Regions from separate parts of the Bacillus sp. DTU_2020_1000418_1_SI_GHA_SEK_038 genome, predicted to be linked through region 3. Evidence: riboswitches for the same ligand, from Rfam matches in the RefSeq annotation. Region 3 holds a riboswitch; each other region holds the start of a gene.
The links. Region 3 has a riboswitch for cyclic di-GMP ahead of RRV45_RS17115 (hypothetical protein). Riboswitches for the same ligand answer to the same signal wherever they lie in the genome.
Positions count from the first base shown of each region.

Region 1: another riboswitch for cyclic di-GMP. It lies ahead of RRV45_RS04080 (sensor domain-containing diguanylate cyclase); the one in region 3 lies ahead of RRV45_RS17115 (hypothetical protein).
Region 2: another riboswitch for cyclic di-GMP. It lies ahead of RRV45_RS03740 (PilZ domain-containing protein); the one in region 3 lies ahead of RRV45_RS17115 (hypothetical protein).

Region 1 covers NZ_CP135435.1:802,767-806,049, forward strand. Annotated here, with positions in the region: gene RRV45_RS04070 (DJ-1/PfpI family protein) at 1-187, shown strand, start outside; gene RRV45_RS04075 (regulatory YrvL family protein) at 277-747, shown strand; cyclic di-GMP riboswitch class I at 1,150-1,232, shown strand; gene RRV45_RS04080 (sensor domain-containing diguanylate cyclase) at 1,253-2,362, shown strand; gene RRV45_RS04085 (EAL domain-containing protein) at 2,364-3,283, shown strand, end outside.
Region 2 covers NZ_CP135435.1:738,149-741,431, reverse strand. Annotated here, with positions in the region: gene RRV45_RS03745 (DUF418 domain-containing protein) at 1-1,191, opposite strand, end outside; gene RRV45_RS03740 (PilZ domain-containing protein) at 1,364-1,738, opposite strand; cyclic di-GMP riboswitch class II at 1,896-1,980, opposite strand; gene RRV45_RS03735 (TerC family protein) at 2,282-3,064, opposite strand.
Region 3 covers NZ_CP135435.1:3,421,415-3,424,697, forward strand. Annotated here, with positions in the region: gene RRV45_RS17105 (hypothetical protein) at 1-253, opposite strand, end outside; gene rpsD (30S ribosomal protein S4) at 599-1,201, shown strand; cyclic di-GMP riboswitch class I at 1,366-1,469, shown strand; gene RRV45_RS17115 (hypothetical protein) at 1,602-1,982, shown strand; gene RRV45_RS17120 (EAL domain-containing protein) at 2,055-2,726, shown strand; gene RRV45_RS17125 (methyl-accepting chemotaxis protein) at 2,795-3,283, shown strand, end outside.

The DNA.
Region 1 (3,283 bases), 1.8 Mb from region 3:
AACTGGATTAACGGCTGATCAAAGAGATTTCTTAGGAACGTTTAACGAAGGTAATTACTTAGATTCACCTGTTGTGATTGATAGAAATCTTATAACTGCAAAGGGATCAGCTTTTATAGACTTTGCCATAAAGTATGGAGAGTTACTAAATTTAAATTTTGATAGTAGCTGGTACACAATAAAATAAGAAAACTTATTATCAATCTTCAAATAAAGGGCGCGCTAATCCAATAATTTTTTTGTAAGAAATAACAGCTAAAGGAGAGGCGCACTTATATGTCTAAACATAATAATGATGCTTCATTTGGCGATATGAATATAAAAGACAAAATAGCAGCAGTTGCCGGAATAACGCTTCTCATTATTCTGGTGCCCAGCTTTGTTTTGGGAATTTATTTTTTGGGGCTGGCCGGGGTTTTTGAACTGCTTGGAGTCCAGTATCAATCTGTCTGGTCATTGATTGTTTTTGTTGTTTGTTTCTTTATTTTGAGCATGATTGTCGAATTGTTTTCCGGAGCGATTTTTGTGATGCTTAAGCGGAAAATGACAGGAAAATTAAAGATGTTTTTTGTCCGGATCAGTATTGAAGGTGCCTCTAACTGGCTATGTCTCTTTACAGTGGATGAGTTTATGAATAGTATTATCCTTTCATTGAAAACAGAGATCGTAGTTGCTTTGCTGTTGGCTGCAGTAGAAATTGTACTTGATGATAAGATGGAAGAAGAAAAACAGAATGGTGTGGAATAGGTTATTCGAGAGACATCTAGATAATATTCGGCAATTTCGCTTTCAACAACAAATCGACCAGAGCAAAAAAGAAATTTTAAGAAATACGGAGATTAATATAAAATCACTTTGATAGTAGGGAAAAAACATTTCTATCTACTAACGTTGTTTTCCTCTCTTTTTTATTCTTTTATCCTTTATTACCCTACAATACTCCTTCCATTAAGATTTTTTAAAAATTTTCCCTTTTGATCTTTAGTTCAACCACCTGCCACTCCAACTAAAACCCTTTCATTTCCTAGTATATAGTCCTATTTATTGGTAACTTAAGGAATTGATACCTTTACACTAGCAATATAGTAAAAAAGTGCTATAATCTTGTGTGAAGTGAGAGAAAATTGTCGAATTATGTATAATTTTGCACCTGGATAATGGCAAATTCGTTGAAAGGCGATGACGCAAAGCCACAGGTCTAAGGCAATGGCTATGACAGCTGGGCTACCGAAAGGAGACTATATTTTACGAAATGAAAAAATTCAAAATAAGAATGAAAATAATTTTCGTTCTTATTACATGTATGTCCTTATTTGATATTTTGGATGAAAAAGTATTAATGTTCTTTCATTTAAAAGGGGACGGTTTTTGGAAAGTCCTTATAGATACCGGAAGTTCTTTAGTAGTCCTTTCATCGGTTCTATGGGCTTTTTTACTAGGCAAGAAAATCATTCTTAATTACAAAGAAAAAGAAAAACATTATCGGAATTTGATTGATTTATCTCCAGAGGCCATATTTGTCCATCGAAATGGGAAAATCCTCTTTACAAACAAAGCAGGTGTTACATTACTGGGAGCAAACAGTGAGGATGACTTACTTAATCATAACTGGAAAAATTACATACAGTCTAGTTCCAGTGATTGGGATCACCTAAAGGAAAAAGTGAAATATTATAATGGGGGAATATTAACCTTTCAAATTAGAGTTAAAAGATTGGATGGCCAAGTCATCGATTTAGAAATCACATCAACAAATATCGAATATGATGGACTGCCTGCAAGGGAATTTATTGCAAGAGACATTACTTTAAGAAAAAAACAAGAAAGTATGATAAAAAAATTAGCTTATCAAGATACATTGACGGGATTACCTAATCGAAGAGCTGTTTTAGATAGTCTAGAGCAGCTAATAAAAGATTCGGAAAAAAACAAAACTCATTTTGCTGTTTTTTTTATTGATTTGGATGGGTTTAAGAAGGTAAATGATTCCTTAGGACATGATACCGGCGATGAGCTCCTAAAGAGGGTAAGTGTGCTTTTAAAGAGCTGTGTCAGAGGGAATGACATAGTCGCTAGATTTGCAGGAGACGAATTTATGATTCTTTTACCTAAAGCAAATAAACAATATTGCAGCATAATCGCGGATAAAATCATCGGAAGCTTAGATTCACCTATCTACATTATGGGAAAAGAAATTCACGTAACACCTAGTATCGGAATTTCTTTATATCCACAAAACGGAGAGGAAGCAACAGCATTAATTAAAATGGCCGATGAAGCTATGTATCAAGCTAAGAATAACGGAAAAAACAGTTATCAGTTTGTAGAAGAATCTTCTGATTTACCTGAAAGGAGAATATGATGTGAGTTCTACTAATAAAACATTGAATCTCTCAACAAGTCATATAGAAATTTCGGATATATTCTTTCGCTCCATATTTGAACATAACCCGGACACCGTTTTCTTTCTAGATAAGGAAGGTATGATTGCGATGCCTAATGAAGGGTTTTCTGAATACCTGGGTTATACAAAAGACGAAATAGTATTTCATGCGATCGAGCAATTTCTCTATATAAATGAAATCCCAATATATATAAAATGCTTTAACAAAGTTCTTTCTGGCGAAGTGCAGCATATTGATACTGTTTTTATACATAAAGCCGGAAGAAAGGTTCAAATTAATCTCACTCTTATCCCTGCAAAATTTAATGGACAAGTGGTTGGTGTTAGTGGGATAGCCAAAGATATTACAGAAGAAAAGGAAACCGCCATTGAATTAATAGAATCAGAATTAAAATTCCGCAGCCTAGTTGAGGAAGCTCTAGTTGGAGTCTATATCATACAAAATGATAAATTAATATATGGAAATCCACGGCTGCATCACCTTTTAGGAACAGAGATTTCGTCTAGTCCATTAGATGTTTTGGATTATATTCATCCAGAAGATCATGCTGAAATAAAGTCAGTTTTTAATCAATTAATCAATGGGAAGAAAGGCATTGATCATACCTTTAGAATCATAAGTAAAAATAGTTCTATTATTGATATTGAAGCCCATTCAAAACGAATGTATTATCATGATCAATCTACTATTATAGGCACACTACAAGATATTACCGAGCGTAAAAAATCAGAGGAGTTAAACAAATATTTAGCCTATCATGATTTTTTAACCGAACTGCCAAACAGAAGATTCTTTCAAGAAAAATTGGAAAAAGAATTAATTATAAGTAAAACGCTGCAACAAAAAATGGCTGTTATGTTTCTCGATTTGGACCGGTT
Region 2 (3,283 bases), 1.8 Mb from region 3:
CCTTCTAAATTGTTGTACTTTTCCATATGTCATCACTCGCCATAACCATTCAAAAGGTCCAAATTGGAATTTTTTTAACCAAAGATAGCTAAAGATTATTTGTACAAAATAAAAGATAAGTGAAATTAAGAGCCCCATTGCTAGCGTTATTTGCCCGAACAAACCGAACCCGTAAAATACAATGACACCAAAAAACGTCTGACATAAATAATTTGTAAGCGCCATTTGCCCTGCATAGCGAAACGGATTTAATATACGCTGCCATATTTGCTTTTCCAGCATGAGTGCAATCGTGACAATATAGAAAATAGATAATGTAAATCCGCTAAAATGAAGATAAAAATAGTTTCCAAGACTGTGCATAAACACTACTTCTTCTAGCTTCAAGTAACTAAAAACAATGGCGGCCAGTGGAAGAATACTGATTAACAGTGTAATAAGCTGGATAATACGAAGCCTTCGCTTTAATTCATTAACCCTTCGGAACAAATTAATTTTCCCTGCATACAAACCAAGTAAAAACATCCCAAGAACATCCGGAATAACAAAAGGTTCGTTCATGATTATTTCTTTTAGTTCATTCGGAATACGCCATTTTAACAATTCAAGGTATGATAAACTTGTATAGGCCTCTATCTTCTTTTCTCCCTCTTCCATCCTTTCCATTTGCAGCTGTCCCGAAATATTTAATGATTCGTCAAATTGTTCGCCAACATACGCTAACAATGCTGAAGCACCTGTTAAAAATTGAAAGAAAAGGATAAGTATGAGTCCCCAAATAAGGACCGTTTTTGCCTTCCTGCGATAGAATAATAATAAAAAGAATCCAATTAACGCATAAGAATGCAAAATGTCGCCTTCCCAAAGAAATACAAGATGGAAAATACCGAATAACAGCAGAGCAAATAGCCTTTTTGAAAATAGACGGAATACTTTTTCCCCTCTATCCTCCGCTCGTGTCATAAAAATATAAAATCCAAGTCCAAATAAAAATGAGAAGATTGTATAGAATTTGGTTTGGATAAACATATCAAACAGCATTCGAATGGTTTTATCTAGGCCTGTATAAACCATAAATTCGCTTCCTGTAAAAGATGGCATATTCACTAAAAATATGCCAAGGATCGCAAATCCTCTTATAACATCTAATGTAACAATTCGATCATTTCCTAATACTGACGAGCTTGACATTATCTCCCTGCCTCTCTATTCGTACTATGCAACTCCATATGTCGTTAAATCTTCAAGACGTTTCAATAAATCTTAGTGGAGTGGGACCGTTTTTTCCTCTATTATATACGTCCTTAATGTACCAATAGTTCCCAAAACTTTGTTATCTTTGCGAAGTATAGAAAAGCGCCCTTTATGAAGATTTATTTTTAATAACATACTTTTTTAGTTCTTGTAACAATTGTTGTTCCGAATACGATTTAGGGATAAAACTTACTCCGTAAATAAATTCATTATTTCTCTTCTTTTCCCAAATTAATTCACCATCCATTTGAATGGGTTCATCAACAATTACACATTCCATTTTTATATGGAAGTTAGGGATGTGGATTTGTTTAATAGAGATGATTTTTGCTCCTTTTACACTCATATCTAAAATATGAAAAAATCCATTTTGGCTGTCATCGACTTTTCCTTCTAGATTTAAAATTGTAAATGTGGCTGGGATAGGTTCATTAAAAGCCAGTCGAAATCCTTCTTGTCTTTTGTAGAATCCATTATATTTCATTCTTAAATTACCCCTTTATTTGATTATAGTAGATTTATATATATTTCAAATTCATCACTGGATAATGGCTGACAGAACTTCTTAATCCTGAGCACACCCATTCTTACTCAGAATTGGCATTTTCCAAGGTTTCAAAAAAAAAAAAAAACGACCCTATATCTATTAGGATCGGTTGCACTACTCGCTCAGAACCATTCAAAGTGCCCAAATACAAATGATTCTTCATCGCTTCCATAATTTTATGCTTTTTCCTCGATATCACTTTATTATAGTGATAAAGTCCTAAAAATCAATAATTAAAAAGGAAAAAATATCAAAATTAAAGTGTGCCTGCGCTCCCGTATGCCGGGGGCAGGCATTTTTCCCATGGTATTTACAAAATTACAGGATTTGTTTGCGAAACGACTCAGTTTGTTTGCGAAACCACCTCATTTATTTGCGAACCTGATGAAATTCACCAAGGAATGGTGCCCGGCGAATTTTAACTAAGTCATTTCATTAAAAAGAGGTTAACCAATTTGGTTAACCTTCTAGTTCTGATCCTTAACTCGCTTTCTCCTCTGTCATCATTTCCTTTTTCTCCTTGGAAAAAAACCATCCACCTACAGCGATCAAAATGAGAACGGCATAGAAAATAATTTTCCATTCTATGGAGTGTGCAAATTCTGCCGGCAGTACCGCTAATGCTGGGTGGGACAGGGTATAAACGGATAGTTTCACTCCGACCCATCCTACAATAAGAAAAGCTGCAATTTCCAAACCAGGCTTTGTTTGCAGCAGCTTAACAAATACATTTGCTGCAAATCGCATGATAATTAAACCGATAAATCCTCCGGCAAAAATGACAATAAATTTTCCTCCGTCAAGGCCTCCAATGTTCGGCAGGCTTGTATTCGGAAGTGCTACCGCAAGAGCTACCGCTGCTAAAATTGAGTCAATCGCAAAGGCGATATCCGCTAGTTCCACTTTAAAAACAGTCATCCAGAAGCCAGCCTTTTTCTTTTCGTCTTGGGGAGTTGCTTTTTCTTTTCCCTTTTTTACGATAAGCTTTCTAAATATATGATTTAAAGCAATAAATAATAAATAAAGTGCACCAACTGCTTGAACCTGCCAGATATCAACAAGAAATGAAATGGCAAATAGAGAACCAAATCGGAATACAAAGGCCCCTGCCAGCCCATAAAATAATGCCTTTCTTCTTTCCTGTTCAGGAAGATGTCTAACCATAATAGCTAGCACTAATGCATTGTCAGCTGCCAAAAGTCCTTCTATCCCAATCAATAGCAGCAATACCCAGCCATATTCTAATAAAATCGATAATTCCATTGTTATTCCTCCATTTTTTGATTAATGTTATCTGCATCTTAATCTGCTGGTAATGCCTTTTTTGCAAACAAAAAACCTTTACCAGCAAGCGGTAAAGGTTTAATAAACAAATAAAGACCTTTACCCCGAATAGGTAAAGGTCTTGCTAACAACGATAATAAGTTGCCGACAATGCCGGGAGATTAGATCTCCGAAGTGACGACTTTGCCGTTAAAGCTA
Region 3 (3,283 bases):
TAAACTTATAGCGGTTGGTTCTTTCTATCTTATAAATAGCTAATATATGCTCATTATTTTTATTTTCATAGAGCGCAACAATCGGGGCATCGGTTTGGACTGAGCTTGTCTTTAGAACTAGTGCTATTGGATCCTGCACCATTGTTTCTAATGGCTGTTTATCATATCGCAGAAAAAACGCGTAAACTATAACAAACATAAAAAAACCGATTAACATAAATCGGATAAACTTTTCTTTTTTCGTTTCATTCACTTGTATCACTCTTAAAACGTTTTCATTTTTACTTACTATATTATATCATATCTAAATGATGGAGTAAGTAAAAAATAAATGCTTTCATACCCGTTTCCGAAATACTCCTTGACTTTTCTTAATGAAAAATCATATAATATTATTTGTGTAAAATATTGCAGCCTATGTGTACTGTTTTATGAAATCATTTTGTTCCTCAATTAGCTTTTCGAAGCTTTTCTGAAGAAGGGGTACTGCGTAACCCTTAGCTGCTAGGGCGAAGGTACATGAAAACAAAATGACCATAACTTATAGCACATCTGTTTTTATTTTACCAAAATAAAAACATTAAAGGAGGAGTCTTAAATGGCTCGTTATACTGGTCCAAGCTGGAAATTATCTCGTCGTCTTGGAATCTCTCTAAGCGGTACAGGTAAAGAATTAGAAAAGCGTCCTTACGCTCCTGGACAACATGGTCCAAACCAACGCAAGAAATTATCTGAGTACGGTTTACAATTACAGGAGAAGCAAAAGCTTCGTCATATGTATGGCGTAACTGAGCGTCAATTCCGTAACTTATACGATAAAGCTGGTAAAATGGTTGGTAAACACGGTGAAAACTTCATGATTCTTTTAGAATCACGTCTTGATAACGTTGTTTATCGTTTAGGCTTAGCGCGTACTCGCCGCCAAGCTCGCCAACTTGTTAACCATGGTCACTTCTTAGTTGATGGCAAGCGTGTTGATATTCCATCTTACCGCGTTGCACCTGGTCAAACAATTAGCATTCGCGAAAAATCTCGCAATCTTGACATCATCAAAGAAGCTATCGAAGTGAACAATTTCGTTCCTGATTTCGTAACTTTCGATGCTGACAAATTAGAAGGAACTTTCACTCGCTTACCAGAGCGTTCTGAACTTCCAGCTGAAATTAACGAATCTCTAATCGTTGAGTTCTACTCTCGTTAATTAACTTTAACCCTAGAGCGTTTTATAACGCCGCTAGGGTTTTTCTTTTTTTGTTAAAAATTTGAATAAATGCATCAATTTGCAGTTATTGTATTATTTTGTTGAATTATGTTGAATTTTGTATTATTTTGTTCTATTATTATTTAAGTAAGTAAGAAGTCCTAATATGTAAAAGGCAAACTATTTGAAAGAATAGGACGCAAAGCCCTTGGGTCTAAGGTTTTAGGTAATAAAAAATACCTACTGCTATGATTGCCAGGTTACCAAATTCTCGTTTATTTTCCATGAAATTTTTGGCTATTCTATTTGGAATAGCCTTTTTTTATTTTCTATCGGAAAAAGCTTATTACTTAGCGCTTTATTGTTTTGGCAAAAAAAATTAAAAGTGAGGTGAACTTTTATGAATGTTGAAGATTTAATTGCTGATATCAATAAATATATGGAGCAATTAGACTTTGTCACTGCACGAAAACTTATTGAAGAAAATCTAAATGTATTAGAAAAACATAGGATCTCACTGAAGAGCAATGCAAGAGAATTACTTAAATTCCTTATAGAAAGAAATCATTCAGGGTATCAGCCTATATCCAGACAAGACATGGCAACATTAATCGCCATTAATACATATGCAACTAATTTTGATATTAGAGGCTTAAAGCTAATTATTAAGGATAGAGCAAAATTGCTTTTGCGAACAGATATACTCGAATATTTAAACAAAGATGCAAAGGCTATATTAGATGGAATGGGTGTAATAAATACAGAATTACCTAATAAATAAGCTAATATTGTGTAGGAAGAAGGGTGTAAAATAGATTTTCGGTCCATTACAACAATAACGCAAGAAAAATTATTGTACAGTGAATATCAGCCGCTTTTGAATAGCAGCAATGATACTATTTTTGCACATGAAGCTTTAATGAGAACTACACCACGAATGAATCCTCTAATTGTGCTTGAAAAGGCTAGAGATAATGGGATTTTATTTGAGCTAGACACGTATTGCATTAAGAATGCAGTCATTCAATACCCTAGCTTTTATTTAAAATCTCATTTATTGTTTATAAATATTTTGCCCACAACAATCGTCCATCACGATTTTGAAAGTTTCATAAATAAACTGCTCCATCTATTTCCTACTATTAGAGGGCAGATCGTTTTTGAAATAAACGAGGAAGCTATCCAAAAAAATATATGGGCACAACAAATTTTTATGAGCCGTCTGTTGTTTTTAAAATCGAATGGCTTCCAAATTGCATTTGACGATTTACCGGTTACAAAAGACTCTTTTAAAATGATAGAAATTATTTCACCTGATTTTGTAAAGCTGGATCACACGAAATCAAAAGGCCTATCAGTATCAATCGAAAAACAGGCACTAGTCTCTCTCTTTTTAGAATTCACAAACAAAGAAATAAAATTAGTGCTAGAAGGCATTGAAACAAAAAATGACCTATTAGCGGCAAAACAATTGGGTGTACCTATACTTCAGGGCTACTATATATCAAAACCGAAACGGCTATAGTAATGACAATTTAGCCTTATATAGTTATGTCTAAAAAAGATGAATATATTGAAAGTTGGGGAAAAGAATTGAAGAATTTATTAAGCTTCAAAAGTATTAGAACGAAAATATTGTTTGGATTTTCATTAGTGATTTTTCTCGTGTTAGTATTAGGAGGATTTAGTTTTTATGAAATCAAAACAACGAATAGAGACACAGAAATCATCGTTGACCACGAGGTCCAATTATTAATTGCAAACGAGCAAATGTCTAGTACTTTGGCAAATAGAATATCAACTGCACGAGGCTATGTACTATATGGCGGTGACTACAAAGAACGCTTTAACGAGTATACTGAGAAAGGAAAGCATTATGAACAGGTAGTTAGAAAGATCGGTGCATCTCAGGAATTTGATGAACTTATTAACCGTACTGTCGAATGGAGACAGTATGTATCAAAGGAAGTATTTGAAGAATACGAAAAAGGAAATATCGACATCGCAAGGCAAAATCTAGCGAAATCAGATTCAACCGTTCGTGAGCTTATGGCTGGATATGAAAAATTAGCGAGTGATAGT